DNA from 4 places in the Serratia sp. ID 25-353 genome. Region 2 is predicted to be linked to each of the others. Evidence: predicted binding sites of a transcription regulator. Region 2 holds the regulator's gene; each other region holds the start of a gene.
What was found. Region 2 encodes CRP, which controls carbon source genes, mostly activating them, when cyclic AMP is high. Its sites were predicted from a motif close to ATGTGANNNNNNTCACAT; they were not measured.
Positions count from the first base shown of each region.

Region 1 (7,564 bases), 580 kb from region 2:
TCCTGATGCAGGCTCATGCGTTTTCCTCCGCGGCGATCTGCTGCGCGACGTGCAGCGCACCGATCAATGACACGCCGGCGCCGCAGCCTTGCTGCAGCGGATCGTAGCCGCCGGCGACCGCGCCGATGGCATACAGATTGTCGAACGGCATTCCCTGTTTCATCGCCCGCAGCCTGCCGTCGGTGCGCACGCCAAACTGCAGATAAGGCTGCGGTGCAAACAGCTCGCGCCGGCTCCAGTCGGCGCGATCCGCGCGGCTGTGTACGTCCAGCTTGAAGATTGGCTCGCGCACCCCGTCGAAATTCGCCACCAGCCCGTTGCTGAAGAAGCTGCCGCTGGCCAGCACCACCTGCTGCGCCCGCAGCGGAATATCGCCGTGGTTGCGGGTATACAGGCCGGTGACGCGGCCGGCTTCACACTCGGCGCGCAGCACGCTGTCGCCAGGCATGAAAACGCCGCCCAGCTGTTGGAAACGCCGCCGCAGCGCCTGATGCAAGCGCATGCCGGGCACCGAAGGCGGCAGCGTCGGCAGCAGCCGGATCGGCTTGCCGACCGCATCCTGCAACACCGCCAGCGACGCATCGTCCTCCAGGCCCAGACAGGCAGGCAGGAAGAGCGCCTCGGCTTCCCCCGCCAGCCGCCGCAGCTCTTCGGCCATCGGCGGCAGGCTTTCCATCAAATCCAGTACCCGGGCGATGTTTACCGCGCGGAACTCGCTGGGGTTATTGCGCAATCGGTCCAGCGCCGGCATGTGCAGATAGGCCACCTCCGTCTCTACGCCGAGCTCGCGGCTCAGGGAGTCGGCGGCCATCTGCGGCTGGAAGTCGAGGAATCCTTCGATGCCGATCACCGCGATGCGCCGCCACGGCAGTTGGCCGGTCAGCGGCAGCGTCGGGATCGCCTGCGGGCTGAGCCAGGTGGCACGGCGTGTGCCGAGCGGCGTAATACGCAGATGGTTATTGGCTCCCTCGCCCTGCAGGTTCAGCCCGCAGCGCTCCAGCAGCCGCTGCGCGGCGGCGGACAGCGCCGCCACCCGGCCGGGCCCGATCAGGGCATACGGATGCTGCGGCGCCTGCTGCGCCAGCTGCGGTAACGCCGCCAGCGGCATCTCGACCGGCGTGCCGTCCGGCAATCTCGCCAGCAGATCGAGCGAGCCGGAGGAGAAGTAGAGCGCGCTCTGGCCAGAACTGACCACCGCGCAGCGCTTGCCCTGTTCGGCTACGGCAATGGCGCAGCTCAGGCCCGCCAGGCCGCCGCCAATCACCACTACGTCAAATCGCATCATCCGCCTCCTGCTCTTTGTCGACCTGGGCCTCAAGCCCGCATAACCCCTGGTAAACCCAGCTGGTAAATTCGCTCTCGCGCAGCGCGTCGCCCCAGGCGATCGGCCGTACGCCTTTCCACCGTTCGTTGAGGAACTGCGACAGCTGCGCGATGGATTGCTGCGGCGTGCTGACGTTAAAGCGCGTCAGCAGCCCAGCGGCGCGGCAGGCGCAGAGTTCGCCCTGGCAGGTGCCCATGCCGACGCGGGTGCGGCGGCGCAGATCCACCAGGTTATTGACGGTCAGCGAGTTGACCGCATAGCGCACTTCCCCGGCGGTCACCGCCTCGCATTCGCACACCAGGCTGGTGTCGAGCCGATCGGCCGCCGGCACCTGGCTGGCGCGATCGCCGTGGCGGTAAATTGCTGAGCCGCGAATACTGGCGGGCAGTGAAACCACGCTGCGCACCGTTTCCTCCGCCGACTGTCGGGATCCGGGCAACGCGTCTTGCGCGGTGGTGCACGGGCGGTTTACGCCGAGCTTGTCGCACACCTTGTCGGTGGCCCACTCTGCCATCAGGCGGTAGGTCATCAGCTTGCCGCCGGTGATGGTGATAAACCCTTCCAGCCCGTCGCGAGCGGCGTGATCGAGCAGCACGATGCCGCGGCTGACGTTGCGCCCGCTGGGATCGTCGTCGCTGGCCACCAGCGGCCGTACCCCGGCGTAGGCGCGCAGAATGCGGGTCTGCGCCAGGATGGGCGCCAACAGCGCCCCCTCGCGGATCAGAATGTCCACCTCCTGCGGGGTCACCAGCATGTTGTCAATTTGGTCGTAGTCGATATGGGTCGAGGTGGTGCCGATCAACGAGATGGTGTCGCCCGGCACCAGGATGTCGGCGTCTGCCGGTTTGCGGCAGCGGTTGATCACCATGTTGTTGATGCGGTGGCCGAGGATCAGCAGCGCCCCTTTGGCCGGGAACATGCGGATGCGCAAGTCGGCGTATTCGGCGATCTGCTGGCCCCAGATGCCGGCGGCGTTGACCACCACCGGCGCATGCAGCTCATAACGCCGCTGATTCTGATGGTCGTAAACGCGCACGCCCGTCACCCGATCGCCGCTGCGCAACAATCCCACCACCTGGTGGTAGGTCAGGATCTGCGCGCCGTGTTCGCGCGCGTCCAACATGTTGGCGGCGGTCAGCCGGAAAGGATCGACGGTGCCGTCCGGCACGCGCACCGCGCCGATCAGCGCCGGGTTAGCCGCCGGCTCCAGCCGCAGCGCCAGCTGCGGGTCGATCGCCTCGGCGTCGATGTCGGCCTGGCGACAGGCGGCGATAAACTGTTGCTGATAGTCCAGCGAGTCCTGCGGCAGGGTGATGAACAGCCCATTGGTGCGCTCGATACAGTGATGAGCGATACGTTTCAGGATGCGGTTTTCTTCGATGCACTCGCGCGCCGACTCGCCGTCGGTCACCGCATAGCGCGCACCGCTGTGCAATAAACCGTGGTTGCGGCCGGTGGCGCCGGTGGCGATGTCGTGGCGCTCCAGCAAAATGCAACGCAAGCCGCGCCGCGCACAGTCGCGGGCAATGCCTGCGCCGGTGGCGCCGCCGCCGATGATGATCACATCCGTTTCGCCGCCGTCAAAATAGCTGCTCATGTCGCTCCCTCAGGATCGGTAGTTATGAGCCTATTGAGCCACGGTTATTAGGGTCTTTGTTTGATAAGGAACAATAACGAACATAAAACGAAATAAAAATGACCACAAAAAACCATCAATGTGATCATAATCACGATTTTTGGACGTTTTTCTATTTCATAACGTTAACGAATCGCTCAAAATCCGCCGTGGTTTCATGAAAGTGTAACAATTGCGCCATTCGTCACAGCGACACCAGGCGTATTTGTCGACAATGGCGCTCGTTATGGAACACAAAAACACCACATTCGATATCCGCTCAATCATCAAATGAACGTAAAAGGTCATATTGATGTGATAACAGATAAAGCCATCGGAGGCGCTCATGTTGAGTATTTTTAAGCCGGCCGCACACACCGCCCGTGTGCCGAGCGATAAGGTAGATCCGCTCTACCGTAAGCTGCGCTGGCAAATTTTCCTGGGGATCTTCTTCGGTTACGCCGCCTACTACCTGGTGCGTAAGAACTTCACCCTGGCCATGCCTTACCTGATCGAACAAGGCTTCAGCCGCGGCGACCTCGGCTTCGCGCTGTCAGGCATCTCCATCGCCTACGGCTTCTCCAAATTCATCATGGGCTCGGTCTCCGACCGTTCCAACCCGCGGGTGTTCCTGCCCGCCGGCCTGATCCTGGCGGCGGCGGTGATGTTGTTCATGGGCTTCGTGCCGTGGGCCACCTCCAGCATCGCGGTGATGTTCGTTCTGCTGTTCCTGTGCGGCTGGTTCCAGGGCATGGGGTGGCCGCCGTGCGGCCGCACCATGGTGCACTGGTGGTCGCAGAAAGAACGCGGCGGCATCGTTTCCATCTGGAACTGCGCCCACAACGTGGGTGGCGGCCTGCCGCCGCTGCTGTTCCTGCTGGGTATGGCCTGGTTCAACGACTGGCACGCGGCGCTGTACATGCCGGCCTTCGGCGCCATCCTGGTGGCCCTGATCGCCTTCGCCCTGATGCGCGACACCCCGCAATCCTGTGGCCTGCCGCCGATTGAAGAGTACAAAAACGACTATCCGGACGACTACAGCGAAAAAGACGAAGAAGAGCTGACCGCCAAGCAGATCTTCATGCAGTACATTCTGCCGAACAAGCTGCTGTGGTACATCGCGGTCGCCAACGTGTTCGTCTATCTGCTGCGTTACGGCATTCTGGACTGGTCGCCGACCTACCTGAAAGAAGTGAAACACTTCGCGCTGGACAAATCTTCCTGGGCCTACTTCCTGTATGAATACGCCGGTATCCCGGGCACCCTGCTGTGCGGCTGGATGTCGGACAAAGTGTTCAAAGGCAACCGCGGCGCCACCGGCGTGTTCTTCATGACGCTGGTGACCATCGCCACCGTGGTGTTCTGGATGAACCCGGCCGGTAACCCAACCGTGGACATGATCTGTATGCTGGTCATCGGCTTCCTGATCTACGGTCCGGTGATGCTGATCGGCCTGCACGCGCTGGAGCTGGCACCGAAGAAAGCCGCCGGCACCGCCGCGGGCTTCACCGGCCTGTTCGGCTACCTGGGCGGCTCGGTTGCGGCCAGCGCCATCGTCGGTTACACCGTGGACTTCTTCGGTTGGGACGGCGGCTTCATGGTGATGATCGGCGGCGGCGTGCTGGCGGTTATCCTGCTGCTGCTGACCATGCTGAACGAAAAGAAACACCACGCGGAAATCGCCGCCAAGCGCGGTTAAGCGTCACACGACTTTTGCATGATTTAAAGGCCGCCCTGCGGCCTTTTTACTACCCTGCCCCCAACAACACGGAGAAAAACGGAATGCGGACTCAAGTCAAAGCCCTGCTGACAGGGATCATTCTCGCCACCTCGATGGTCAGCGCCGCACAGGCGGCGGACAAAGTGGTGATCGCCCACCGTGGCGCCAGCGGCTACCTGCCGGAACACACCCTGCCGGCGAAAGCGATGGCCTACGCCCAGGGCGCCGATTACCTCGAACAAGATCTGGTGATGACCAAGGACAACGAGCTGGTGGTGTTGCACGATCATTACCTCGATCGCGTCACCGACGTCGCCGAACGCTTCCCGGACCGCGCGCGCAAAGACGGCCGCTACTACGCCATCGACTTTACGCTGGCGGAGATCAAATCGCTGAAGTTCACCGAAGGCTTTGAAATCGAAAACGGCAAGAAGGTACAGGGTTATCCTGGCCGCTTCCCGATGGGCAAATCCGACTTCCGCGTACACACCTTCCAGGAAGAGATCGAGTTCGTGCAGGGTCTGAACCATTCGACCGGCAAGAACATCGGCATCTACCCGGAAATCAAGGCGCCTTGGTTCCACAAACAGGAAGGCAAAGACATCTCCAGCAAAGTGCTGGCGGTGCTCAAGCAGTACGGCTATACCGGCAAAAACGACAACGTCTACCTGCAGTGCTTCGACGCCAACGAGCTCAAACGTATCAAGAACGAGCTGGAGCCGAAGCTGGGTATGGACCTGAAGCTGGTGCAGCTGATCGCCTATAACGACTGGCAGGAAACCTACGAGCAGAAAGCCGACGGCAAGTGGGTAGAATACGACTACGACTGGATGTTCAAACCGGGCGCGATGAAGAAAATCGCTCAGTATGCCGACGGTATCGGACCGGACTACCACATGCTGGTGGTAGCGGATAAATCCAAGCCGGGCCATATCGTGCTGACCGACATGGTGAAAGAAGCGCACGCCAGCAAGCTGGCGGTGCATCCGTTCACCATCCGCGCCGATGCGCTGCCGAAATACGTGACCGACGTGAACCAGCTGTATGACGTGATCTACAACCAGGCCGGCGTCGACGGCGTGTTCACCGACTTCCCTGACAAGGGCGTGCAGTTCTTGCAGAAGCAGGGCCAGCACAAGTAATAACAAGGGCGCCGCAAGGCGCCCTTGGATTGCTGACAAAGGAGGAAAAAACGTGGTTTTTCCTCCTTTGTGGATATCAGTCGAAAATCAATAAATTAATTTTCCTTGTTCTTTTAGATATTGCCTTCTTTACGCTCGGCAATATCATCCGGTTTATTATTTACTTTAAGGGCGCCGTAAGGCGCCCTGGTTATTTCAGAGGAACATCTTGCGCAGGTAGTGCGGCACCGCGTTATCGACGTTGGAGCCGATCACTTCCAGCTCCGGCAGCATATCCTTCAGGCGCTGATGCGCATCACGCATGATGCAGCCCTTGCCGGCCATCGACAGCATCTCCAGATCGTTCATGCCGTCGCCGAAGGCGATGCACTCTTGCAGCGTATAGCCGATGATCTTGGCCACTTCTTCCAGCGCATGCCCTTTCGACACGCCGCCCGCCATCACTTCCAGGCAGGTCGGGAACGAGAAGCTGACATTGACCCGATCGCCCCAGCGCGCGTTGATGGCGTCTTCCACCTGCAGCAAACGCTCGTGATCTTCACAGGTGAAGTAAACCTTGCAGACGCCGTCGGTTTCCAGCAGGCCCGGCTCAAACAGCTGATATTTGAACACCGACTCCTGGAAGAATTCTTCCTGCTCCGGGCTTTCGCGGTTGGTAAACCAATCGTCGTTACGGTAGACGTTGGTGGTGATCTCCGGATCGTCGTGCAGCATGCCGTACAGATCGCGGGCGATATCCCCGTCCAGGTTATGGCTGAAAATCAGCTCGCCGGCGGTGTTATGCACCCGCGCGCCGTTGGAAGTGATCATAAAGGCGCTGATCTCTAGGCTGTCGCGGATCTGCCCCACGTCGATATGGTGGCGGCCGGTGGCGAACACGAAATGCACGCCGCGTTGGGTCAGCAACTTCAGCGTTTCTTTGGCGTACGGCGACAGGGTATGGTCAGGAGACAGCAGCGTGCCATCTAAATCGGAAGCGACGACGTGATACATAGCGTTATGTTCTAACCTCTGATGGAGTTGTCGGCGGCAGCGCGCCGCCTAAGTGTTGAGCAAAGAAGCGCAGGATTGCGTTCAGTGCTTCGGCGCGCATCGCGTCCCGCTCGAACAGGATCTCATGGCGTGCGCCGTTGATAACCCACGGGAGCCCCCCTTCGCAAGGGCGCCCCGCGTCTGACAGAGCCTGACAAAAAGCCTGGTGCGAACGGTTGTCGACCACCCGCTCCTCACCGGCTTGCAAAAGCAACAGCGGCGTTGTTATCTCCCCGGCCTGAGCGATAATCTGCCGGCCGGCACGAATGCTCTCCCGCACCCAATGGTAGGTCGGCCCGCCCACCTGCAGCTCGGGGTAATCGGCATAATAGCGCAGGCTGCGCCGATAGCGTTCGCGGCTGTGGGTCAACACGTTAACCACATAGGGCAGCGGCCGCCACTGGCCGGTGCCCACCGCGTAATAGTCGCGGATCGCCGGGCGGGTCTCCGCCCAGTCGAGAATGCGGTCGGCCAGCCAGCCCGGCATCGGCAACTGGATGCCGAACATCGGCGCGCAAAACGCCGCCGCGTCGAACGCCTGCGGCCGACGCTGCAGGAACTGCGCCAGGATCGCGCCACCCATCGAATGCGCCAGCGCGAAGCGCTGCCGATAAGCGCGCGATTCGACCTCGCGCTGCCAAAGCTGCTCGAAATCGTCCACGTAGTCGGCGAAGTTTACCACATGACCGCGGTGCGTATCCGCCAGTAAACGGCCGGAGCGCCCCTGGCCA
Region 1 covers NZ_CM139236.1:197,785-205,348, reverse strand. The annotation lists gene glpC (anaerobic glycerol-3-phosphate dehydrogenase subunit GlpC) at 1-17, opposite strand, end outside; gene glpB (glycerol-3-phosphate dehydrogenase subunit GlpB) at 14-1,282, opposite strand; gene glpA (anaerobic glycerol-3-phosphate dehydrogenase subunit A) at 1,272-2,921, opposite strand; gene glpT (glycerol-3-phosphate transporter) at 3,286-4,638, shown strand; gene glpQ (glycerophosphodiester phosphodiesterase) at 4,722-5,801, shown strand; gene yigL (sugar/pyridoxal phosphate phosphatase YigL) at 5,997-6,794, opposite strand; gene pldB (lysophospholipase L2) at 6,799-7,564, opposite strand, start outside.
Region 1: the regulator CRP is predicted to act here: its motif matches at 3,040-3,057, upstream of glpT (glycerol-3-phosphate transporter).

Region 2 (7,564 bases):
CGGTGACCGGATCTTCACCGCCGTCGAGCGTGAAATAGCGCGACACGAAGTCCACGGTATCACCCGGCGCGGTAACGATCACCGCACGCTCCGCCAACGCGATCAGCGCCGGAATGTCCGGCCGCAGCGCGCGCACCTGCGCCTCGCTTTCCAGCACCACCATCAGCGCTTTCGCCTGCCACACCTCCTGTGGCTGCACACCCAGCAGCGCCGCGAGGCCCGCCGGTTCAGCCACCTTCTGCGGCGGCCGCGCGGGGAAGTCGAGCACCAGCCGTTCCCCGTCCTGCGCATCGCGCTTGACGAACAGCTCGCCGCCGGCCGATCTGAAACGAATATCCTGCAGCGCCGGATTGATCGCGCTGAACATCACATGCGCCGCCGCCAGCGTGCCGTGGCCGCAAAGATCGACCTCGCGTTCCGGGGTAAACCAGCGGATGGCGGTCATGTCGCCGTCATCCCAGACAAAGCTAGTTTCCGGCAGGCCGATCTCGTTGGCGATCGCCTGCAGCCGCGCCGCCGGCAGCGGCTGCGTCAGCAGGCACACTCCGGCCGGGTTGCCGCGCAGCCCTTCACCGGTAAAGGCGACCACGTGATAATAATTTTCCGCCATCGTTCGCTCCTTAATGCCAGATCAGTAACACACAGGCTGCGGTCAACAACCCCATGGAAACGTTGAAGATAACCCAGGCCTTTTTGCTGCGCAGCAGGCGGCCGATCACGGTGCCGAACGCCAGCCAGATAATGCCGGCGACGATGTTGACCACCAAAATGCCCAGCGCGATCGCCGCAATGGACCCGTTGTACTTATCGCCTGCCAGGCTGAAGCTGGCCACCGCCCCCAGCGCCATCAGCCAGGCTTTCGGATTGAGGAACTGCAGCAGCCAGCCCTGATACAGCCGCACCGGCTGCGGCGGCGCCACGTCGGTTTCCAGTTTTTCATAGGCGGCGGTGGCGACTTTCCACGCCAGCCACAGCAGGTACAAACTGCCGAGGATTTTCAGGATCAGGTGCAGCGACGGGTAGACCAGGATCAGGCTGCCGACGCCGAAGGCCACCAGCAGCAAAATGCTTTGCATGCCGAGCATGATACCGATCATCAGCCACAGCGATCGCATAAAGCCGAAGTTGGCGCCAGAGGTGGTCAACAGCAGGTTATTGGGGCCAGGCGTGATGGCGGCGACCCACAGGAAGCCCAGCATCGAAAGGAATAAACTCGGTTCCATGGCACGGGTGCTCCTCACCCAAGGCGCTTTTTTGCAGTATCATTGTTAATTCTTGGTATTGAAGCTAACAGTGCGCTAGGGATCTCACAATAGCCGCCCACAACATTTTTACTCAGCCTATGCCTAACACCTTTCGCCCTCTGACCGGGGCCAGTAACCCGCACCTGCAAACGCTGTTGCCGCGGTTGGTGCGCCGCCGCGTGTTATTGAAACCGCATTGGCAACGGCTGGAATTGCCCGACGGCGATTTCGTCGATCTCGCCTGGAGCGAAGATCCGGCGCAGGCGCGCGACAAACCGCGTGCGGTGCTGTTCCACGGCCTGGAAGGCAGCTTCTACAGCCCCTACGCGCATGGCCTGCTCAACGCCTGGCGTGAGCGTGGCTGGCTCGGCGTGGTGATGCACTTTCGCGGCTGCAGCGGCGTGCCCAACCGCAAGCAGCGCATCTACCACTCCGGTGAAACCGAAGATGCGCGCTTCTTCCTGCGCTGGCTACGTGACCGCTACGGCGAGGTGCCGACCGCGGCGGTAGGCGTTTCGCTCGGCGGCAACATGCTGGCCTGCTATCTGGCGCAGCAAGGCGCCGACAGCTTGCTGCAGGCGGCGGTGGTGGTCTCGGCGCCGCTGATGCTGGAGCCTTGCGCCTACCGCATGGAGCAAGGCTTCTCCCGCGTTTATCAGCGCTACCTGCTGGGGCAGCTGAAACAAAACGCCACCCGTAAGCTGTTGCACTACCCGGACACTCTGCCGCTCAAGCTGTCACAGCTGAACGGCTTGCGACGCATCCGCGAATTCGACGACGCCATCACCTCACGCATTCACGGCTTCAGCGACGCTATCGACTATTATCGCCGCTGCAGCGCCCTGCCGCTGTTGCCGGCTGTCCAGACGCCGCTGCTGATCATCCATGCGAAGGACGATCCCTTCATGACCCATGAGGTGATCCCCGACGTCACCGGCCTGCCGCGCAATATTGAATATCAGTTGACCGAGTTCGGCGGCCACGTCGGCTTTGTCGGCGGCACGCTGAAAAAACCGCACATGTGGCTGGAGCATCGCATTCCGGCCTGGCTTTCCCCTTATCTGGACATCCCGACGTGATCATTCCCTGGCAAGAACTGGCAACCGACACCCTGAACAGCCTGATCGAATCCTTTGTGCTGCGCGAAGGCACCGATTACGGCGAGCACGAACGCTCGCTGGAACAGAAGGTGGAGGACGTGCGCCGCCAGCTGAAAAACGGCGAAGTGGTGCTGGTGTGGTCGGAACTGCACGAGAGCGTCAACATCATGCCGCGCGGCCAGTTCCGCGCCGGGCAGGAAGAAATTTAGTGGCGATCGGTTCTATGACTGACGGAAAAAATCAGGTAACAATGGGGCATTGCAAACCAGCGCGCGCCATTTTTTCCTGACATAGAGAGCGTCAACAAGAGCCACAATAATCCCCTGACGCCGGCGCATTCAACACGGAGTGACAACCACCATGTCTGCCAAACATCCCGTTATCGCGGTGACCGGTTCCAGCGGCGCCGGTACCACCACCACCAGCGTGGCGTTCCGCAAAATATTCCAACAGCTCAACATTCGCGCCGCCGAGTTGGAGGGTGACAGCTTCCACCGCTACACCCGGCCGGAAATGGACGCGGCGATCCGCAAGGCGCGCGATCTGGGCAGACACATCAGCTATTTCGGCCCCGAGGCCAACGACTTCGGCCTGCTGCAGCAGAGCTTTATCGACTACGGCAAGAACGGCACCGGCCGTTCGCGCAAGTATCTGCACACCTACGACGAAGCGGTGCCCTACAATCAGGTGCCGGGTACCTTCACCCCGTGGGAACCGCTGCCGGCGCCGACCGACGTGCTGTTTTACGAGGGGTTGCACGGCGGCGTGGTCACCGAGCACCACGACGTGGCAAACCACGTCGATCTGCTGGTCGGCGTGGTACCGATCGTCAACCTGGAGTGGATCCAGAAACTGATCCGCGATACCGGCGAGCGCGGTCACTCTCGCGAAGCGGTGATGGACTCGGTGGTGCGTTCGATGGAAGATTACATCAACTACATCACGCCGCAGTTCTCGCGCACCCACATCAACTTCCAGCGCGTGCCGACGGTGGACACCTCCAACCCGTTCGCCGCCAAGGCGATTCCCTCACTGGACGAAAGCTTCGTCGTGATCCACTTTCGCGGGCTGGATCAAATTGACTTCCCCTATTTGCTGGCGATGCTGCAGGGCTCGTTTATCTCGCACATCAATACGTTAGTGGTGCCGGGTGGCAAGATGGGGCTGGCGATGGAACTGATCATGGCGCCGCTGGTGCAGCGGCTGCTGGAAGGCAAGAAGATCGAATAAACGCGTTGAGCGCGGCGCCGGGCCGCGCTCCGTCTCGATTACGCCGGGTGGCGGATCTCGAAACTGTGGGTCACCGTGGCGGCCTTGTTAAGCATCAACGCCACCGAGCAGTATTTCTCCGCCGACAGGTTCACCGCACGCTCGACGATCTTGTCGGTCAGGTCCTGGCCGGTAACGATGAAATGCAGGTTGATATGGGTGAACAACCGCGGGGCTTCTTCACGGCGCTCGGAGGTCAGCTTCACCTCACAGTCGCGCACGTCGTTGCGCCCTTTTTGCAGGATGGACACCACGTCGATCGCGCTGCAGCCGCCCACCGACATCAGCACCATCTCCATCGGGCTGGGCGCTTTATCGCCGGCGTTGCCATCCATCAGCACCTGGTGGCCGGAGGCCGATTCACCCAAAAACGTTAACCCTTCCACCCATTTAACTCTTGCCTGCATTCTGGTCACTCCGGTTAATTTCTTAAAATCAGGGTACGCTTTCGCATAGAAACAGGCAACGTAACCTGATGCTAATCATGCTGAAGCGAGACAACACGAGACACCCGCCTTACTCTGTGCTACAAACAGAGCCGCAATAAATCTTTCCGGGACACTGAATTTCAGGGAAACGCCCAGAGAAAGGCTCCTTTACCGGTATGTTAACAGAATGTAGCTTGCAGCGCTTACGGCAAGTTAATATGCTAGAGCGACAGCGTATTTTTATGACACGCCTCAAAACTTGCCGGTAGCCCTCGCTCATGACTGCGGCTACAGGCGGGTTTTACAGGGAACTCTGACCCCTGTGACACAAGGCAGCGATAACAACAGAGGATAACAGCGAATGGTTCTCGGCAAACCGCAAACAGACCCTACTCTCGAATGGTTCCTGTCTCATTGCCATATCCACAAATATCCATCGAAGAGTACGCTGATTCACCAAGGTGAAAAGGCCGAAACGCTTTACTACATCGTGAAAGGCTCCGTCGCGGTGCTGATCAAGGATGAAGAAGGTAAAGAGATGATCCTGTCCTACCTCAACCAGGGGGATTTCATCGGCGAGCTCGGATTGTTCGAAGAAGGCCAGGAGCGCAGCGCCTGGGTTCGCGCGAAAACCGCCTGTGAAGTGGCCGAAATTTCCTACAAGAAATTCCGTCAGCTGATCCAGGTGAACCCGGACATCCTGATGCGTCTGTCCGCCCAAATGGCAAGCCGCCTGCAGGTCACTTCCGAAAAAGTGGGCAACCTCGCCTTCCTGGACGTGACCGGCCGCATCGCGCAAACCCTGCTGAATCTGGCGAAGCAACCCGACGCCATGACTCACCCGGACGGCATGCAGATCAAGATCACCCGTCAGGAGATCGGCCAGATCGTCGGCTGCTCGCGTGAAACCGTTGGCCGTATTCTGAAAATGCTGGAAGATCAAAACCTGATTTCCGCCCACGGCAAAACCATTGTCGTCTACGGCACCCGTTAATCCCTGAAGAAACGGCGCAATCTGCGCCGTTTTTTTGTCTGCTTTCTGCCATGTGGCGCCGCCTGATCTACCACCCGGAAATCAACTACGCACTGCGACAAACGCTGGTGTTGTGCCTGCCGGTGCTGTTCGGCCTGCTGATAGGCCAGCTACAGCTCGGCCTGATGTTCTCTCTGGTGCCCGCCTGCTGCAATATCGCCGGTCTGGACACACCGCATAAGCGCTTCTTTAAACGTCTGATCGTCGGCGGTTCGCTGTTCGCCTTCAGCAGCGTGCTGCTGCAACAGGCCATGTTGTGGCACGTGCCGCTGCCGGCGCTGATGCTGGGCCTGGCACTGCTGCTCGGCGTCACCGGTGAAATCAGCCCGCTGCACGCCCGGCTGTTGCCGGCGGCGCTGGTGGCCGCCATCTTCGCCCTCAGCACGGCCGGTACGGTGCCTCTCTGGCAGGCGCCGCTGCTGTACGCCATCGGCACCGCCTGGTACGGCTTATTCACTTGGTTCTGGTTCAAGCTGTGGAAAGAGCAGCCGATGCGCGAGACGCTCAGCCAGCTCTACCTGGAACTGGCGGACTATTTCGAAGCCAAATACTCGCTGCTGACCCAGCATATTGATCCGCAAACCGCGCTGCCGCCGCTGCTGGTGCGCCAGCAAAAGGTGATGGATCTGATCAGCCTTTTGTACCAACAGCTTAATTTCCTGCCGCACGCCAACAACCTCGAGCAAAAGCGCCTGCAGCGCGCCTTTCAGGTGGCGATGGATCTGCAGGAGCACATCACCGTCAGCCTGCATCTGCCGGAAGAGGTGCAAAAGCTGGTGGAGCAGAGCCAGGCCGAAGCGATCATTCGCCGCAATGCTCAGGTGATCGCCGGCCGGCTGCGCGTGGTGGCGCACGATATTCTCTACCATCAACATTCGAAGCGCTTCTCCATGACCCACGAGCTGGCGGCGCTGGAAAAAATGGCGGCGCAGCATCCCGATAACCCGGTCGGCCAGTTTTGTTATTACCACTTCAGCCGCATCGCCCGCCTGCTGCGTACCCAGCATCCGTTGTACCGCCGCGATCTGATGCCCGGCCAACACCGCCTGCCGTTTTGGCCGGCGCTGGCCAGCTACCTGTCGTTCAAATCCACCGCCCTGCGCAACGCCGCACGGCTGGGCGTGACGCTGGCGATCGGCAGCAGTCTGGGCGCGGTGTTCAACCTGCCGAAGCCTTACTGGATCCTGCTCACCATCATGCTGGTAAGCCAAAACGGGTATAACGCCACCCGGGTGCGCATTCAGCACCGTGCGCTGGGCACGATTGCCGGGCTATTGCTGGCGGCCGGGCTGCTGCAGCTGCAGTTGCCGGAAGGCGAAACGCTGAGCATCATGTTGGTGATCACGCTGCTGGCCTACCTGGTTTCGCGCAAGAACTACGGGCTGTCGGTGATTGGCTTTACGGTCACGGCGGTTTACACCCTGCAGCTGCTGGCGCTGAACGGCTCGCATTTTCTGGTGCCGCGCCTGATCGATACGCTGATCGGCTGCGTGCTGGCGTTCGGCGGCACCATTTGGCTGTGGCCGCAGTGGCAAAGCGGGCTGCTGCGCAAGAATGCCCATCAGGCGCTGGAGAACGATCAAGCCGCGCTGCGGCTGATGCTGAAGCAACCGGAACCGGACGCCACCGCGTTGGCCTATACTCGCATGCAGGTTAACCAGGCGCACAACGCGCTGTTCACCTCGCTCAATCAGGCGATGCAGGAGCCGGGGTTCGCGTCAAACTATCTGGCGGACATGCGGCTGTGGGTCACTCACAGCCAGTTCATCGTCGAACACCTGAACGCCATGACCATTCTGGCGCGCGAGCACTACATGCTGACGCCGAAACTGGCGGAAGCGTATCTGCAAACCTGTGAAATCGCGCTGCAAAGCTGCCAGCAGCGGTTGGAATACGACGGCCCGAGCAGCGGCAACAGCGGCATCATGCAGCCGCCGGATCTGCATCCGGACATGCCCGTCACCGAGATGGAGCGCCACCTGCGGCGCATTTTGTCGCACCTGAGCGTGATGCACACCATTTCGTCGCTGGCCTGGCGCCAGCGCCCGCACCACGGCATTTGGCTCAAGCGCAAACTGCGCGATCAATAAGGGCGCGGCATGCCGCGCCCCGTTATATGCCGCGCGGGCTTCAGGCGTTGATCACATCCTGCACCGCCAGCTCGAACAGCGCCATGCCGGCCTCGATATCCTGCAGCTCCACCACCAGCGACGGCGCGAAACGGATCACGTTCGGCCCGGCGTTGAGGATCATCAACCCACGCGCGGCGGCGGCGGTGAGGAAGTCGCGCGCTCTGCCGTGATAATGCGGCGTCAGCTCGGCGCCAATCAGTAACCCCATGCCGCGAATCGCGGTGAAAATACCGTATTTATCACCGATATGCTGCAAAGCCTGCACATACAGCGCATGACGCTGCTCGATGCCGCTCAGCACCTCCGGCGTATTGATCACGTCCAGCGCCGCCTCCGCCACCGCGCAGGCCAGCGGGTT
Region 2 covers NZ_CM139236.1:4,719,545-4,727,108, forward strand. The annotation lists gene ACYF6X_RS22685 (PhzF family phenazine biosynthesis protein) at 1-610, opposite strand, end outside; gene ACYF6X_RS22690 (LysE family translocator) at 621-1,223, opposite strand; gene ACYF6X_RS22695 (hydrolase) at 1,343-2,323, shown strand; gene ACYF6X_RS22700 (YheU family protein) at 2,320-2,553, shown strand; gene ACYF6X_RS22705 (phosphoribulokinase) at 2,705-3,574, shown strand; gene ACYF6X_RS22710 (OsmC family protein) at 3,613-4,020, opposite strand; gene crp (cAMP-activated global transcriptional regulator CRP) at 4,403-5,035, shown strand; gene ACYF6X_RS22720 (YccS/YhfK family putative transporter) at 5,086-7,164, shown strand; gene argD (bifunctional acetylornithine/succinyldiaminopimelate transaminase) at 7,205-7,564, opposite strand, start outside.

Region 3 (7,564 bases), 210 kb from region 2:
AAAGGCTTCATGTTGAAGCGATAAATAATTTTTCCCTGTGAGCGTGGTGCGAATCATATAAAAAGGTAAGCCGTATTTCAGTTGCCTGCAAAGGGTGCCTTATTTGTTTGAAAAAAGCAGGGTTGTCATTTTCTCAAATTCATCTTGCTCCAGTCAATTTTTAATATTTTGTTTTATTTTTGTATTTAAATCAATTCGTTGAAGTTTTATTGTGCGTAATGAAATGCCGTGTTTGCGACAGCGAGCTTCTGGGTCGGCAGGCGATGTAGCCAATGAGGTAAGCATTTTCTTGTTAAATCGTTGTTGCCAATGGTGGTGCGGTAGGTGTGGTTTTATTTATCGCCGTTCATTATTTTATTTCATATTTTCTTTATCACGTCTTTTTTTATTTTTATTAAGACTCTTCTTGTTCTTATGATTTTTTTTAAGTTTTTTTAAAGTAAATTTTTTTAAGATTGTTCTGTGCCTATGGAAATAACGGAGCGATGGTCTGCCTATCCCTGTTGCCGTGATGCCAGACGGACTAACGCGCTTGTAAAAGCGCGTTAGTTCATGCTGCACCGCTCTCACTCCACTTCGCCAATCCGCTCCAGCGCATCTACCACCAGATCCCAGAATTTATCCTGATCCAGTTTGACCGCGACCTGGGTGTGGCAGTCCGGCGGCGGCGGCGCGCGGAAGTCCGCGACCGTCATGCCCAGCGTCAGGGTGCCGGTCAGTTCGATATCCACCGGCGCTTTGCGTACCGTCATCACGCTCGGATCGATTACGTAGGCGACGGCGCAAGGATCGTGTACCGGTGGGGCGCTGAAGCCCTGCGCCTGCTGGTACATACGGCCAAAGAATGCCAGCAGTTCGCCGACGAAGGTGGCCGGCCGGGTGCCGAGGGCGGCGATGCGCTCGCAGACTGCCGGCGTGGCCAAAGCCTGGTGAGTGAGATCCAGCCCGACCATGGTCAGCGGCCATTTTTCGTTAAACACGATGTGCGCCGCCTCGGGATCGATTTTGATATTGAACTCCGCTACCGCGCTCCAGTTGCCCACATGATAGCCGCCGCCCATCAGCACCACTTCCTTGACCCGTTCGGCAATGCGCGGCTCTTTACGCACCGCCATGGCGATATTGGTCAGGCCGCCGGTCGGCACCAGCGTCACGCTGCCGGGTGGATGGGCCATCACGGTCTCGATGATCAGATCTACCGCATGGCGCGAGTCCAGCTGCAGGTGGGGTTCCGGCAGCACCGGGCCATCGAGGCCGGAATCGCCGTGAATGTCGGGCGCCACTTCGATATTGCGCACCAGCGGACGTGGGCAGCCGGCGGCGAAGGGCACGCCGGTGATATTGGCGATGCGCGCCACCGCCAGCGCGTTGCGCGTCACTTTGTCCAACGTCTGGTTACCCACCACGGTGGTGACCGCCAGCAGGTCGATCTGCGGATTGCCCCAGGCCAGCAACAGGGCGATGGCGTCGTCATGCCCCGGGTCACAGTCCAGTATGATTTTTTTCATGGTTATTCCTGATGCAGGGAGAGGTTCCCGCAGCATAACGCAGCGCGGCGGCGTGGGATAATGCCGATGGTGCTTTTGTTAACGGCATCAAAGCCTTGCCACTTTTACGATGTAATGAAACGTAAATCCTGCTCGCCGGGCTTTACCCTGGAGTTTGCTCCAGGGTTTACAGTGAGCTTCAGCGTTAATGCACAGAGGAGAGGCGGGATGAGCTTACTGAAAAGGTTGTTGGGGCAGGGCGGTATTAACGGCGGTCATCAGCGCGCGGGTCACCGCGGCGGGCATCATGGCAACCGCTATAACCAGCATGGCGAGCCGGGGCCGCAGTGCCCGAAATGCCAGGCGGTGAATAAATCGGACGCACGTTATTGCCATCGCTGCGGCCAGCCGTTTGCCGCGCTGAGCGCCACCTGCGGCCAGTGCGCCGCGCCGCTGCCGCCGGGCAGCCGCTTTTGCTCGCAGTGTGGCGGCGGTGTGCCATGAACCGGGGCGGTTGGACACTCGCGCTGCTGCTGGGCACCATGGCGCTATGGACGCTGCTGGCCTGGGGCGTGGCCGGCGTGCTGACCTGGCTCCCGGCGTTGGCGGACGCAGCCGGCAGTGCATCGTTGCCGGTGAGCGGTGTGCTGAGTTTGGTACCGCAGACGGTGCTGGATGCCTGGCTGCCGTGGCTGAAACAGCTGGGCAGCGGTCTGGCGAGCTATTTTCCTCTGCTGCTGAACTGGGCGGGCTACGCCGTCTGGCTGCTGTGGGGCCTCGGCATGCTGGCTCTGATACTGCTGGGCGCGCTGGCGCACCGCTATTTGAGCGCCGCTCAGCGATAACCCTGATAGACCGCCGCCACGCGTTCGAAATAGTCGGTTAGGTAGTTGATGCATACCTGCACCTTAAGCGGCAGTTTGTCCTTCTCGGTATAGAGCGCATAGATCGGCCGCGGATCCGAATGGTAGCTTTTGAACAGGATCTCGATCTCGCCGCGGTTGATCTCTTCGATCACCCACATCAGCGGGGCGTAGGCGATGCCGGCGCCGTTTTTCAGCCAACGGATCATGGTGGAAGAGTCGTTGGTGACGAAGCGCCCCTGCGGTGAAATGCGCGTGGTGATGCCCTCCGGCGACATCAGTTCAAATTCGCTGTCGGGCCGCACGCTGTACTCCAGCCAGGAAAAGTTGACCATGTCGCTCGGCTTCTGCGGCGTGCCGTGCTGGCTGAGGTAGCTTTTGGCGGCGCACACCACCATCGGCATCTGCCCCAGGCGGCGGGAGAACAGGCTGGAGTCCTGCAGCGCGCCGGTGCGGATCACCAGATCCAATCCGTCGGTGATCAGATCCGGCGCCGGAATGCCGGTCACCAGGTTGACCGTCAGGCCCGGGTACTCTTTCATCATCTCGGCGGTCATGTTCGCCAGCACGTTTTGCGCCATGGTGGATGAGCTGCCGATGCGCAGCGTGCCGGCGGGGGTATTGTTAAACGCATACAGTTGCTCATGCACTTCGCTGACTTCGTGCAGCATGCGCCGGCAGCCCTGATAGTAGATTTTGCCGGCCTCGGTCAGGCCGATGCTGCGCGTGCTGCGGTTCAACAGCTTGACCTGCAGCTCATTTTCCAGTTTCGAGACGGTTTGGCTGATCGATGAAACGCTCATGTCGAGTTGGCGCGCGGCCGCGGTAAACGACCCGAACTCAACCACTTTGGCGAATACCGACATCCGTTTTAATCTTTCCATTATTCACTCTGGCTTAAAAGTGATTTAGATCACAGATTGTTGATGCCTTGATAGTAAGCAGGCTAATATAACGTGGTCGGGTGAATAGACCTTACCAACGTGCGAGAGCGATCGGCGACGTAATCCTGCCGCTCCTCCGGCACCCTCGCAATCCCTGTCGTGGACGTCTGCCCCAAAGTTTAACCTTTTTTCGGGTTCGTGACCTGGACAAGCTGTCTGGTCAAGATTTGTGGCGCGCGCACGCTAAAATGTAAAGAGAATGTGAATGGCGAGATGTGTCTTTCCCCGGCGCAGTGAACAATAAGGAAAAATTGATGAGTTTGCTTCCGGTTATGGTCATCTTCGGACTGTCGTTTCCGCCGGTGTTTTTCGAGCTGCTGGTGTCGCTGGCGCTGTTTTTTCTCTTGCGCCGCCTGCTGCAGCCGACGGGGATTTACGATTTTGTCTGGCATCCGGCGCTGTTTAATACCGCGCTGTATTGCTGCTTGTTTTATCTGATTTCATGTCTTTTTGTTTGAGGTCGCTGTGAAAAATTTTTCGATAAAAATAACCCGAATCGCGATCACTTTGATTCTTGTGCTGCTGGGCATCGTTGCGGTGTTCAAGGCCTGGGTGTTCTACACCGAGTCGCCGTGGACGCGTGACGCCAAGTTCACCGCCGACGTGGTGGCGATCGCGCCGGACGTCAGTGGCCTGCTGACCGACGTGCCGGTGGTGGACAACCAACTGGTGAAGAAAGGGCAGGTGCTGTTCGTGGTCGATCGGCCGCGCTATGAGCAGGCGCTGGCGGAGGCCGGTGCCGACGTCGCCTACTATCAAACGCTGGCGGCGGAAAAACGGCGTGAGGCCGGCCGCCGCGTGAAGTTGGGCGTGCAGGCGATGTCGCAGGAAGAAATCGACCAGTCGAACAACTCGCTGCAGACCGTGCAGCACCAGCTGGCGAAGGCCGTGGCGGCGCGTGAGCTGGCGCAGCTGGATCTGGAGCGCACCACGGTGCGTGCCCCGGCCGATGGCTGGATCACCAACCTCAACGTCCACGCCGGCGAATACATCACCCGCGGCTCGGTGGCGGTGGCGCTGGTGAAGAAAGACTCCTTCTACATCCTGGCCTATCTGGAAGAAACCAAGCTGACCGGCCTGAATAAGGGCGACCGCGCGGAGATCACCCCGCTCGGCAGCAATCGCATCATGCATGGCACCGTCGACAGCGTGGCGGCGGCGGTAAACAACAGCAGCAGCACGGTTAACAACAAAGGATTGGCCTCGATCGACAGCAACCTGGAGTGGGTGCGCCTGGCGCAGCGCGTGCCGGTGAAGATCCTGCTGGACGCCAAGGACCAACAGCATCCGTACCCGGCCGGTACCACCGCCACCGTGGTGATCGTCGGCAAGAACGATCGCAATGCCGACAGCGGCTCGCCTTTTGTGCGCCTGATGCACCGGCTGCGTGAGTTCGGCTAATGAGTAGCCCAACCTTTATCCGGCTGAGATTTGCCTTCAAACTCAGCTTCGCGATTGTGTTTGCGCTGTTCGTCGGCTTCCATCTCAACCTGGAAACTCCGCGCTGGTCGGCGATGACCGCCGCCATCGTCGCCGCCGGCCCGGCCTTTGCCGCCGGCGGTGAACCCTTCTCCGGCGCCATCCGCCACCGCGGTTGGCTGCGCATCATCGGCACCTTTATCGGGTGCTTCGTCGGCCTGCTCATTATCATCACCACCGCCCGCGCGCCGGTGGTGATGCTGCTGCTGTGCTGCATCTGGGCCGGTTTCTGCACCTGGCTCTCTTCGCTGATCAAGGTGGAGAACTCCTATGCCTGGGGGCTGGCCGGGTATACCGCGCTGATCATCATCGTGACGGTTGCCACCAGCGAGTCTCATCTGCTGGAAGCGCCGCAGTTCGCCATCGAGCGTTGCAGCGAGATCGTGCTGGGCATCGTCAGCGCCGTGTTGGCGGATCTGCTGTTCTCGCCGCGTTCGATCAAGCAGGACATCGATCGGGCGGTGGATCAGTTGCTGGTGGATCAATACCGGCTGATGCAGATGTGCATCAGCAACGCCGACAAAGAGGATATTGACCGCGCCTGGAGCAATCTGGTCAAGAGCACTACGGCGCTGGATGGCATGCGCAACAACCTGATGATGGAGTCCTCGCGCTGGCAGAAGGTCAACCGCCGGGTAAAAGCGCTGCATACCCTGTCGCTGACGCTGATCACCCAGGCTTGCGAAACCTATCTGATCCTGCTGAATCACCCGGATGCGCTGCAAGCGAGCCTGCGGGAGCAACTGATGGTGCCGGCGGAAAACCCGCAGGAGATCCACAAGCGCATGAAGCTGTTGCGCCAGGTGCTGACCACGCATCGCTCCGAGGAAACGCTGCCGACCCTCACCGGCTGGGTCGGCGCGGCGACGCGCTACCTGCTGCTGTCGAAGGGCGTACACACCAACGGCAGCATCAGCGCGGTGGAAGAGGGCGTGTTGAGCACTGAAACCGTGGTCAAGCCGACCTCGGCGGAAGGGCATCACGCGATGATCAACGGCCTGCGCACCTTTGTGGCGACGGCGTTCGGCAGCCTGCTGTGGCTGTGGACCGGCTGGACGTCCGGCAGCGGTTTTATGGTGATCATCGCGGTGATCACCTCGCTGGCGATGCGCACCCCGGCGCCGCGCATGGTGGCGATGGATTTCGTGCTGGGCATGCTGGCGGCGATCCCGGTCGGTTCCCTGTTCTTCATGGTGATCCTGCCGGCGACGCAGCAGAGCATTTTGCTGCTGTGTCTCAGCCTCGGCCTGCTGGCGTTTTTCATCGGCATCGAGGTGCAGAAGCGGCGGCTCGGTTCGCTGGGGCTGTTGGCGGGGACGATCAACATTCTGGTGCTGAGCAACCCGATGGAGTTCAACGTCACCCAGTTTCTCGACGGGGCGCTCGGTCAGTTCCTCGGCAGCTGCGTCGGGCTGATGGTGCTGCTGCTGATCCGCGACAATTCGCGCGAGCGCACCGGCCGCACGTTGCTCAACCAGTTCGTCAGCAGCGCGGTGTCGGCGCTGACCACCAAGGCGGCGCGCCGTCGGCAAAACCACCTGCCTGCGCTGTATCAGCAGCTTAACCAGCTGCTGATGATGTTTCCGAACGACATCGCCAAATATCGCCTGGCGCTGAACCTGATCATCGCCCACCAGCGCATGCAGCGGGCGGAAATTCCGGTCAGCGAAGAGCTGTCGGCCTTCCACCGCCAGATCCGCAGCACCGCCGATCGGGTGGTTTCCGCCAAGAACGACGTCAAGCGCGCCTATTACTACGATCGCTTGCTGGGTGAGATGAATGAGTACCAGCAGAAGCTGGTGGACAATCAGGCGCCGCTCAGCGTCACCGGGCCGGTGAAACGCCTGGCCGACATGCTGCATCGCTATCGCCACGCCTTGATCGATTGATGCGTTCCCGTCTGTTGCGCCGCGTTGCGCAGCGCCTTCCCCGACTATACTGAAAGCAGCGCCTGGTACGGCGGGCCGTCTCATAAGAGGCGGCCCGTTTTCAGAGAGACTCCGAGTGCCAGAACGGCTGGAAAGTGGCATCATTGTCATGAATGGATGAAACTCTCGCCGCCGCGAAAACGTGACGTGCCGGTCATATTAGTTTCATCCAGGTCGACTATATACCTAACTAGCCTGGGGGAGCTGCGGCGCCTTCGGCGGCATAATTTCAGGGAATGCCATGAACAAGCGGATTCTGTTGGCGATTGTCATCGCCGTGGTCATCGCCGTCTTCAGCGCGCTGCGCGGCAACGAGCACCGGGCGATTGGCGGCAACCCGGCGGTGGTGCAGGCGCCGGCGGGGCAGCAGCAGAGCATCGATCGGCTTACGCAGCAGCAAACGGTGGTGAGTTACCTGCAGCAGCATCAGCGGCTGCCGGACTATTACGTCACCAAGAAGCAGGCGCGCGAGCAGGGTTGGGACCCGCGTTCAGGCAACCTCTGTGCGGTATTGCCGGGCAAGGCGATTGGCGGCGATCGATTCTCTAACCGTGAAGGGCAACTGCCGAGCGCCGGCGGCCGAGTCTGGCGCGAAGCGGACATCAATTACCAGTGTGGCCGGCGCGGCGCCGATCGCCTGCTGTATTCGAGCGACGGTCTGATCTTCGTCACGCGCGACCATTACAAAAACTTCATTCGTGTGGAGTGAGTTTGATGGCAAAAGTAGAGTTTGATTTTGAACAGATCCAGGATGTGCCGACCTTCTACCGCGATTTCGCGCACAAGTTTGCGCTGGACGAGGGGTTCGGCGCCAACCTCGACGCGCTGTGGGACGTGGTGACCGGCGATATCGGCCTGCCGGT
Region 3 covers NZ_CM139236.1:4,506,125-4,513,688, reverse strand. The annotation lists gene uriH (uridine-preferring nucleoside hydrolase UriH) at 567-1,508, opposite strand; gene ACYF6X_RS21720 (zinc ribbon domain-containing protein) at 1,716-1,991, shown strand; gene ACYF6X_RS21715 (hypothetical protein) at 1,988-2,332, shown strand; gene aaeR (HTH-type transcriptional activator AaeR) at 2,323-3,234, opposite strand; gene aaeX (p-hydroxybenzoic acid efflux pump operon protein AaeX) at 3,549-3,752, shown strand; gene aaeA (p-hydroxybenzoic acid efflux pump subunit AaeA) at 3,760-4,695, shown strand; gene aaeB (p-hydroxybenzoic acid efflux pump subunit AaeB) at 4,695-6,662, shown strand; gene ACYF6X_RS21690 (ribonuclease) at 6,943-7,410, shown strand; gene ACYF6X_RS21685 (barstar family protein) at 7,416-7,564, shown strand, end outside.
Region 3: the regulator CRP is predicted to act here: its motif matches at 3,252-3,269, upstream of aaeR (HTH-type transcriptional activator AaeR).

Region 4 (7,564 bases), 1.0 Mb from region 2:
AGGTAGTCCAGCGTCTTCACCACTTTCTCGGCGCCGAGCTCGTCCATATAGCGGAACGGGCCGCCGAGGAACGGCGGGAAGCCGATGCCGAACACCGCACCGATATCCCCGTCGCGCGCGCTGCGGATCACGCCTTCATCCAGGCAGCGCGCCGCTTCGTTCAGCATCATCATCACGCAGCGCTGAGCGACGGTCGCCGGCAGCATGTGCGCCTTCGGCGTGACGCCGAGCAGCGTATACAATGAGGTATCCGCACGTTTGCGCCGCTGCCGCTGCTGCCCTTCGCTCGGGTAGAGATAGAAGCCGCGGCCGTTCTTGCGCCCTTTGCGCCCGTCTTTCAGCACCGCATCGAACGCAGCCGGCGCGGCGAAACGCGGCCCCAGCGCCTCGACCAGCACGGGAATGATTTTGGTGCCGACGTCGATGCCCACTTCATCCAGCAGAGTGATGGGGCCGACCGGGAAACCGAAGTCCACCAGCGCCTTGTCCAGCGACTCAATCGGCTCACCTTCCAGCAGGCAGCGCGCCGCTTCGTTGATGTACGGCGCCAGGATGCGGTTGACATAAAAACCGGCGCTGTCGCCCACCACGATGGCGGTCTTGCCCTGCTTGTGCGCCAGCGCCACGGTGGTCGCGATGGTCTCTTCGCTGGTGCCGGCGTGCGGGATCACTTCCACCAGCGGCATTTTATCCACCGGGCTGAAGTAGTGCAGGCCGATCACCTGCTCCGGCCGCTGGGCCTGTTCGGCGATATGACCGATAGGCAACGAGGAAGTATTGGAAGCGAACACGGTATGCGGCGCACAGTTCGCTTCAACCTCAGCCACCATCTTCTGCTTCAGCGCCAGATCTTCAAACACCGCCTCGACCACGATATCCACCTGCTCAAAGCCGGTGTAATCGGTAGAACCGGAGATCAGCATCATCTGCTTTTGCCGTTCCGCCGGGCGCATGCGCTTGCTGCGCACCCGTTTGCCGAGCACGTCCCAGCTGTATTTAAGCGCGTGATTGATGCCGGTTTCATTAATGTCTTTGATGCGAACCGGCAAACCGCCGCGCGTTGCGGTGACGCAGGCGATCCCGCCGCCCATCAGACCGCCACCGAGAATGCCGACGCGATGCAGGGCATGCGGCTTGGCATTACCGCCCCGCTCTTTTTTCAGCGCGGTGGAGGCGAAGAACAGGCTGCGCAGCGCCGCCGACTGCGGCGTCATCGCCAGTTCGCCAAAGGCGCGCGCTTCGGCCTCATAGCCACTGGCGCTGCCGTGATCCAACCCGGTGCGCACCACCTGAATGATGCGCTCCGCCGCCGGGTAGTTGCCGTGGGTTTTCGCCAACGTTTTCTTGCGCACGATGCTGAACAGCAGACTTCTGCCCAGCGGGCCGTTGAGCAGGCGATCCTGCCACGGCAGCTCGCGCTGATGCTTCCAGCCTTGTTTCACCCGCTCGATGGCGGTCTGCAACAGGATCGACTGCGGCACGGCGTCGTCCACCAGCCCCATGCGCAGCGCCTGGCGGGCGCGAATGTGCTTGCCGGTCAGGATCATGTCCAGCGCCTTGGCGGCGCCGATCAGGCGCGGCAAGCGCTGCGTACCGCCGGAGCCCGGCAGCAGGCCCAGCTGCACTTCCGGCAGACCGAGTGCGGTTTTGTCATCCAATGAACAGACGCGGCCGTGGCAGGCCAGCGCCAATTCCAGGCCGCCGCCCAGGCAGGCGCCGTGAATGGCAGCCACCACCGGCACCGGGAAGGCGGCGATCTGCGCCAGCGTGCTCTGCCCTTTCTTGGCCAGCGTTTCCGCCTCTTTGGCACTGGTGCAGGCGGCAATCATAGTGATGTCGGCGCCGGCGATAAACGAGTCTGGCTTGCCGGAAACGATCACCAGCCCTTCCAGCGCGGTATGCTGCTGCGCCCGGATCAGCACATCGTTTACCTGTTCGACGAACTCGGCCTTGAGCGTATTGACCTTATCGCCCGGCACATCGATGGTGATCACGCCGATGTTGTCGGGGCGAATCGTCAGCTGAAAGGCCGACGGTTTGGCGCGCTGTTCATGCAATGCGTTTTCAAAGCTCATCATTCCACCTCCACGATCATCGCGGCCCCTAATCCGCCGGCGGCGCAGGCGGTGGTCAGGCCCAGCCCGCCGCCGCGGCGTTTCAGCTCACGCAGCGTCTGGGTGATCATGCGCGCGCCGGTGGCGGCGAACGGATGGCCATAGGCGATGGAACCGCCCAAGACGTTGAATTTGTCCATGTCCACCTCGCCGATCGCCTGGCTGCGGCCAAGCTTCTCGCGGGCGAACTCTTCGCTGGCGAACATCTTCAGGTTGGCCAGCGTTTGCGCGGCGAAAGCTTCATGCATGTCGATGAGCGTCAGATCGGCCAGACCGATGCCGGCGCGATCCAGCGCCAGCGGCGTGGCGTAGGAAGGCCCCAGCAGCATGTCCTCCCACACGTCAATAGCGGCGAAAGCGAAGCTGCGCAAATAGCCCAGCGGCTGCAACCCCAGTTCTTTGGCGCGCGATTCGCTCATCATCAATACCGCCGCCGCACCGTCGGTCAGCGGCGTGCTGTTGGCCGCGGTGACGCTGCCATGCTTGCGATCGAACGCCGGTTTCAGCTTGGCGTAGGAGGCCAGGCTGGAATCTTTACGGATGTTGTTGTCTTCAGAAAGCTGCGCGCGGTAAGGCGGCACGTAGGCGGTCATCACCTCATCGCGCAGCCACCCCTGCTGCCAGGCCTTGGCCGCCAGCTCGTGGGAACGGTGCGCCAGCGCATCCTGCGCCTCGCGGGTGATGCCGTGGCTCTTCGCCATCTGCTCGGCGGTATCGCCCATGCGCAGGCCGGTGGAATACTCCGCCACCGCCGGCGGCACCGGCATCAGATCGCGGAATTTCAGCCGGCTGAACAGCTTGAGACGCTGCGACAGCGTGCGCGCCTTGTTGACGTCCACCAACGTGCGCGCCAACGCTTTGCTGACGCCGATCGGCAAGACGGAAGAAGAGTCCGCCCCGCCGGCAATGCCGATACTGATGCTGCCGGCCATGATGCTCTCCGCCACGTTGGCAATCGCCTGGAAGCTGGTGGCGCAGGCGCGCGACACGCTGTAGGCGTCGGTATGGACGCTCATGCCAGTACCGAGCACGATTTCACGCGCGATGTTCGGTGCTTCGGGCATTTGCACCACCTGGCCGAACACCAGCTGTTCGATAAGCTGCGGATCGATGCCGCTGCGCGCCAACAGCTCACTCACCGCCGTTTTCCCTAAATCCACCGCCGGAATGCCGTGATAGGCAGTCGCCTGTTTGGCAAAGGGGGTACGCAGTCCATCCACAATCGCAATGCGGTCACCATGACGGGTCACCAAAGGCAGTGCCTTACTCATAAATGCTCCTGAAGAAAATAACGTCAGCGCAATGGGCAGAAAGAGGTCTGACCTGATGAGGTCATTGTTAACCAAACGGTTACATTTGGCAAACCGGCAGAGATCAAAACTGCGAGCAGGCGCACTTTCTATCGGGGGGGTGTGGGGAAAGCAATCCCCGGCGCGCAGCAGGCGGCACCGGGGGATAAAGCGAGGATTAACGCAGGCCGAGCTGGAAGATCAGGGTTTCCGCCTGGCAGGCGAAGGTGAAATCGGCCTCCAACTGCACGCCGCCGTCAACCGGTTTAATGCTACTGCTGATGTCACAAGGGTCGGATTCTACCGCGCGCGCCTTTTCGCTCAGTGCGGCCAGCATCGCCTCCGCATCTTGTTGATTGCTGAACACCTGGCTGTAGGACGCGGTGCAATCGGTGTTATCCATCACGGTGCCGACATCCACACAGCAACACGCGGCGGTTTCCTGGGCGCTGCATTTATTAATTGCATCTGACATGATTGGTTCTCCTCAAGGGCCTCGGTTATCAGCCCAAATTGCCGTTTTACTCACCGGCACAAAGCCACAAAATTCTGCGGTTATTTTACGCTTCCACGCCGTCAATCACTAGCACTTACTTTTACTGGGTGTTTTAAGTGATGGAAATCACAAATAAAAATGAGCGTCTGCTAAGGAATGGTAAGAATTTTGTTATTTACCGCTGGCTTTTTGTTAAGCAGATCTCTTTTTTGATATCAGATTGGAAATATTTCAAAAACAAACTTGCAACATTTTCACAGGTCAGACCTATACTTCAGCCACTGGTCTGATTTGTCTGAACGATAACGGACCCTACAATCCCGCGCTCCTTGTTACCTCGTGTAACAATAGTTTAAATAATAAACACATAATGAGGTTTTGGTCATGAGCCAGAAAAACCTATTGACTAAATCAGCTCTCGCAGCTGCAGTGGCAATTATTTCTTCAAACGTGTCTGCCGCAGGATTCCAGCTGAATGAGTTCTCATCAGCTGGTTTAGGACGTTCGTATTCTGGCGAAGGCGCCATGGCGGATACGGCGGCCTCGGCGAGCCGCAACCCGGCATTGTTGATGATGTATACCCGCCCGGAACTCTCCATCGGCGCAGTCTTCATCGACCCAGACGTTGACATCACCGGTAAATCGCCTTCCGGTGCCAGCCTGGACTCAAAAAATATCGCCCCTGTCGCCTGGGTGCCGAACCTGCATTATGTTCACCCGATTAACGATCAGTTCGCCGTAGGCGGCTCGGTCACCAGCAACTACGGTCTGGCGACCGAATTCAACGACGGCTATACCGCCGGCGCTTACGGCGGCAAGACCGATCTGACTACCGTTAACCTCAACCTGAGCGGCGCCTACCGTCTGAACCAACACTTCAGCTTCGGTCTGGGCTTCGATGCGGTGTACGCCAAAGCCAAACTGGAACGCTACGCCGGTGAATTGCCGAAGCTGATCGCAGGTTCTGGCCAATTACCGCCGCAGCTAGCCGGCCCGGTATCACAGATCCCGGCTGATACCCAAATTTCGCATCTGAAAGGCGATAAATGGGGTTACGGCTGGAACGCCGGCATCCTGTACGAAGTGGACGAAAATAACCGCTACGGTTTCACCTATCGCTCCGAAGTCAAAATCAAGTTTGACGGCGATTACAAAAGCAGCCTGCCATCGGCCTATAACCCAATTCTGGGTTCCCTCGGCCTGCCTTTGGGCACCAACGGCAGCACCATCCCCGGCTCTCTGGATCTGAACCTGCCAGAGATGTGGGAACTGTCCGGCTACAACAAAGTTGCGCCGCAGTGGGCCATCCACTACAGCCTGGCGTACACCAGCTGGAGCCAGTTCCAGGAGCTGAGAGCCACCGGCAACAACGGCCAGACGCTGTTCGAAAAGCATGAAGGCTTCAAAGACGCTTACCGCATCGCGCTGGGTACCACCTACTTCTACGACGACAACTGGACCTTCCGCGGCGGTGTCGCCTTCGATGACAGCCCGGTGCCGGCACAGAACCGTTCCATCTCCATTCCGGATCAGGATCGCTTCTGGATCAGCGCAGGTACCTCTTACGCGTTCAACAAAGACGCGTCGGTTGATGTCGGCATTTCCTACATGCACGGCCAGAAAGTCACCATCAAAGAAGGCCCTTACACCTTTAACTCTGAAGGTAAAGCCTGGCTGTACGGCGCCAACTTCAACTACCGCTTCTAATCTCGCTTGAGAAAGAAGCCAAAGCGCCCCGTGGGGCGCTTTTTTTTTGCCCGTCGCTTGCCGCCGACATAAAAAAAACCCGCCTGACGGCGGGTTTTCATTGGCGTAACGCCCGTGATTACTGCGAGTCGATCTCGTCCAGCTCGCCCTGGATCGCCTTGGCGTTCGGATTCTCTTCCGGCTTGAGCGAGCCGCCGTTGGCGATGAAATCGTGGCGCTGGAAGTAAGCCTCGCGCACCATGATATAAGGATCGGAGGAGTTGCGCAGCAGGCCGTCGGAATCCAGCAGCTGGGCACGGGTTTCGATTCCCTCGACCACCCATTTGCCCGCCGACATCCAGAAGGTCAGGTAGCTCAGCATCGGATACAGCGTATCCGCAAAATCGCCGCCTTCGTCACGCAGCGTGAAGCTGCCGTAGCCCGGCAGCATCACGTACGGGCCGTAACCCACATCGTAATGGCCCAGCGTGCTGCCGAAGCGGTTCGGTTCTTCGCGCGCCAGTTTCGGGTTGGCCATGCCGGCCACGTCGATCAGGCCGCCCATCCCGAGCAGGGTGTTCAGGAAGAAACGGTTGAAGTGGATCATCCCGCGGTAAGGGTCGCCCTTCAGGAAGGCGTTGACCATGCTGGCCGGCTCTTCCAGGTTGGAGGTGAAGTTGCTGATGCCGTTACGCGCCGGCATCGGCACGTAGTCGCGCCAGGCCACCGCGACCGGGCGCAGGATATAAGGATCCAGGACGTTGTAGTTGAAGTCGAACATCGTCCGGTTAAATCCTTCCAGAGGATCGGAACGCCCTTGCGGATCGTTGTCTGGCGCGCTGGCACAGCCCACCAGTAATACCGTTGCGAATGCCACCCCAGTCAGGCGAAAGTTCATATTTTTCTCCATAAAAACACGTTCGGTCTTATTTTTCAGGGACCTGCTTGTTTATCTGAACGCTAACCTGCTCTTTACCGCTGAATGTCTGCAGCGAGCTTTCGCCGAACCAGTCTCCCGGCTGCGGCGTGGCCAATCCGTCCTGTGAGAGGCGCACACGCACCTGCACCTGATGCTGCGCCGAGAGTAGACGCTCGGGCATCATGGCGTTGCTGTCATCCAGAGAGAAAGACAGCGGAAAACGGCTCAGCGGCAATTGTTTTACCGCCACCGGTACCGGGCTGGCGCCGTCGGTAACCGAGATGACCAGCGTCCCCTGCGGCGGCAGGGCTTTCGCCGCCTGCGGTGACAGCGAAACGGTCACATTCAGTTTAACAGTTTCTCCGCCGGCCTGGGCTTTTGCTTGTGCAATGCTGCGCTTTATCACTTCCGCGCGCGGATCGTTGGCCGGCAGCAGCTGCAGCATCACCTGCCAGGCGCCGATCGCCTGCTTGAAGTCGCCCTGTTCGAAGGCATTGAACGCCAGCAGGCTCAGCACCCGCGGATCGCCGTGATTTTCTGCGATCATGCGCCGCAACAGCTGCGTCGCCCGCTTGTTATCCTCCGGATCGTTGGAGCGCGTCAAGACCTCGGCATAGCCGAGCCGCACTTCCAGACTATTCGGATCCAATTGATAAGCATGGGCAAACGCCTGCGTGGCGGTGGTAGCGTTGTTCAGCGCCATGCCAACCCGCCCCAGCATCATCCAGTCGTTGATGTTGCGATCGTCCTGCTGCAGCGCGGTGCGCAGCCCCAGCCCGAGACGGGCGATCTCTTCCATGCTCAGCGGTTTGGCGCGCTCATTGGCGACGCGCTCGCGCAATTCCGGCATTTGCGCCTGCGCCAGACGCCAGTCCAGCACCTGCGCCAACCCGCCGGTTTTCAGATAAAAGCCAACGGTCACCGCCAGCAATAACAGCACGCCCGGCACCAGCGCCCAGCGGTTGATCGGCTGCGCCTGCACCGCCTGCTCGACGGGAATGTCGTTCAACAGGTTCTGTTGCAGCTCTTTGACCAGCTCCGGGCGCTCGGCCACCACGCC
Region 4 covers NZ_CM139236.1:630,454-638,017, reverse strand. The annotation lists gene fadJ (fatty acid oxidation complex subunit alpha FadJ) at 1-2,075, opposite strand, end outside; gene fadI (acetyl-CoA C-acyltransferase FadI) at 2,075-3,385, opposite strand; gene ACYF6X_RS02990 (YfcZ/YiiS family protein) at 3,582-3,878, opposite strand; gene fadL (long-chain fatty acid transporter FadL) at 4,284-5,606, shown strand; gene mlaA (phospholipid-binding lipoprotein MlaA) at 5,725-6,483, opposite strand; gene ccmI (c-type cytochrome biogenesis protein CcmI) at 6,512-7,564, opposite strand, start outside.
Region 4: the regulator CRP is predicted to act here: its motif matches at 4,014-4,031, upstream of ACYF6X_RS02990 (YfcZ/YiiS family protein).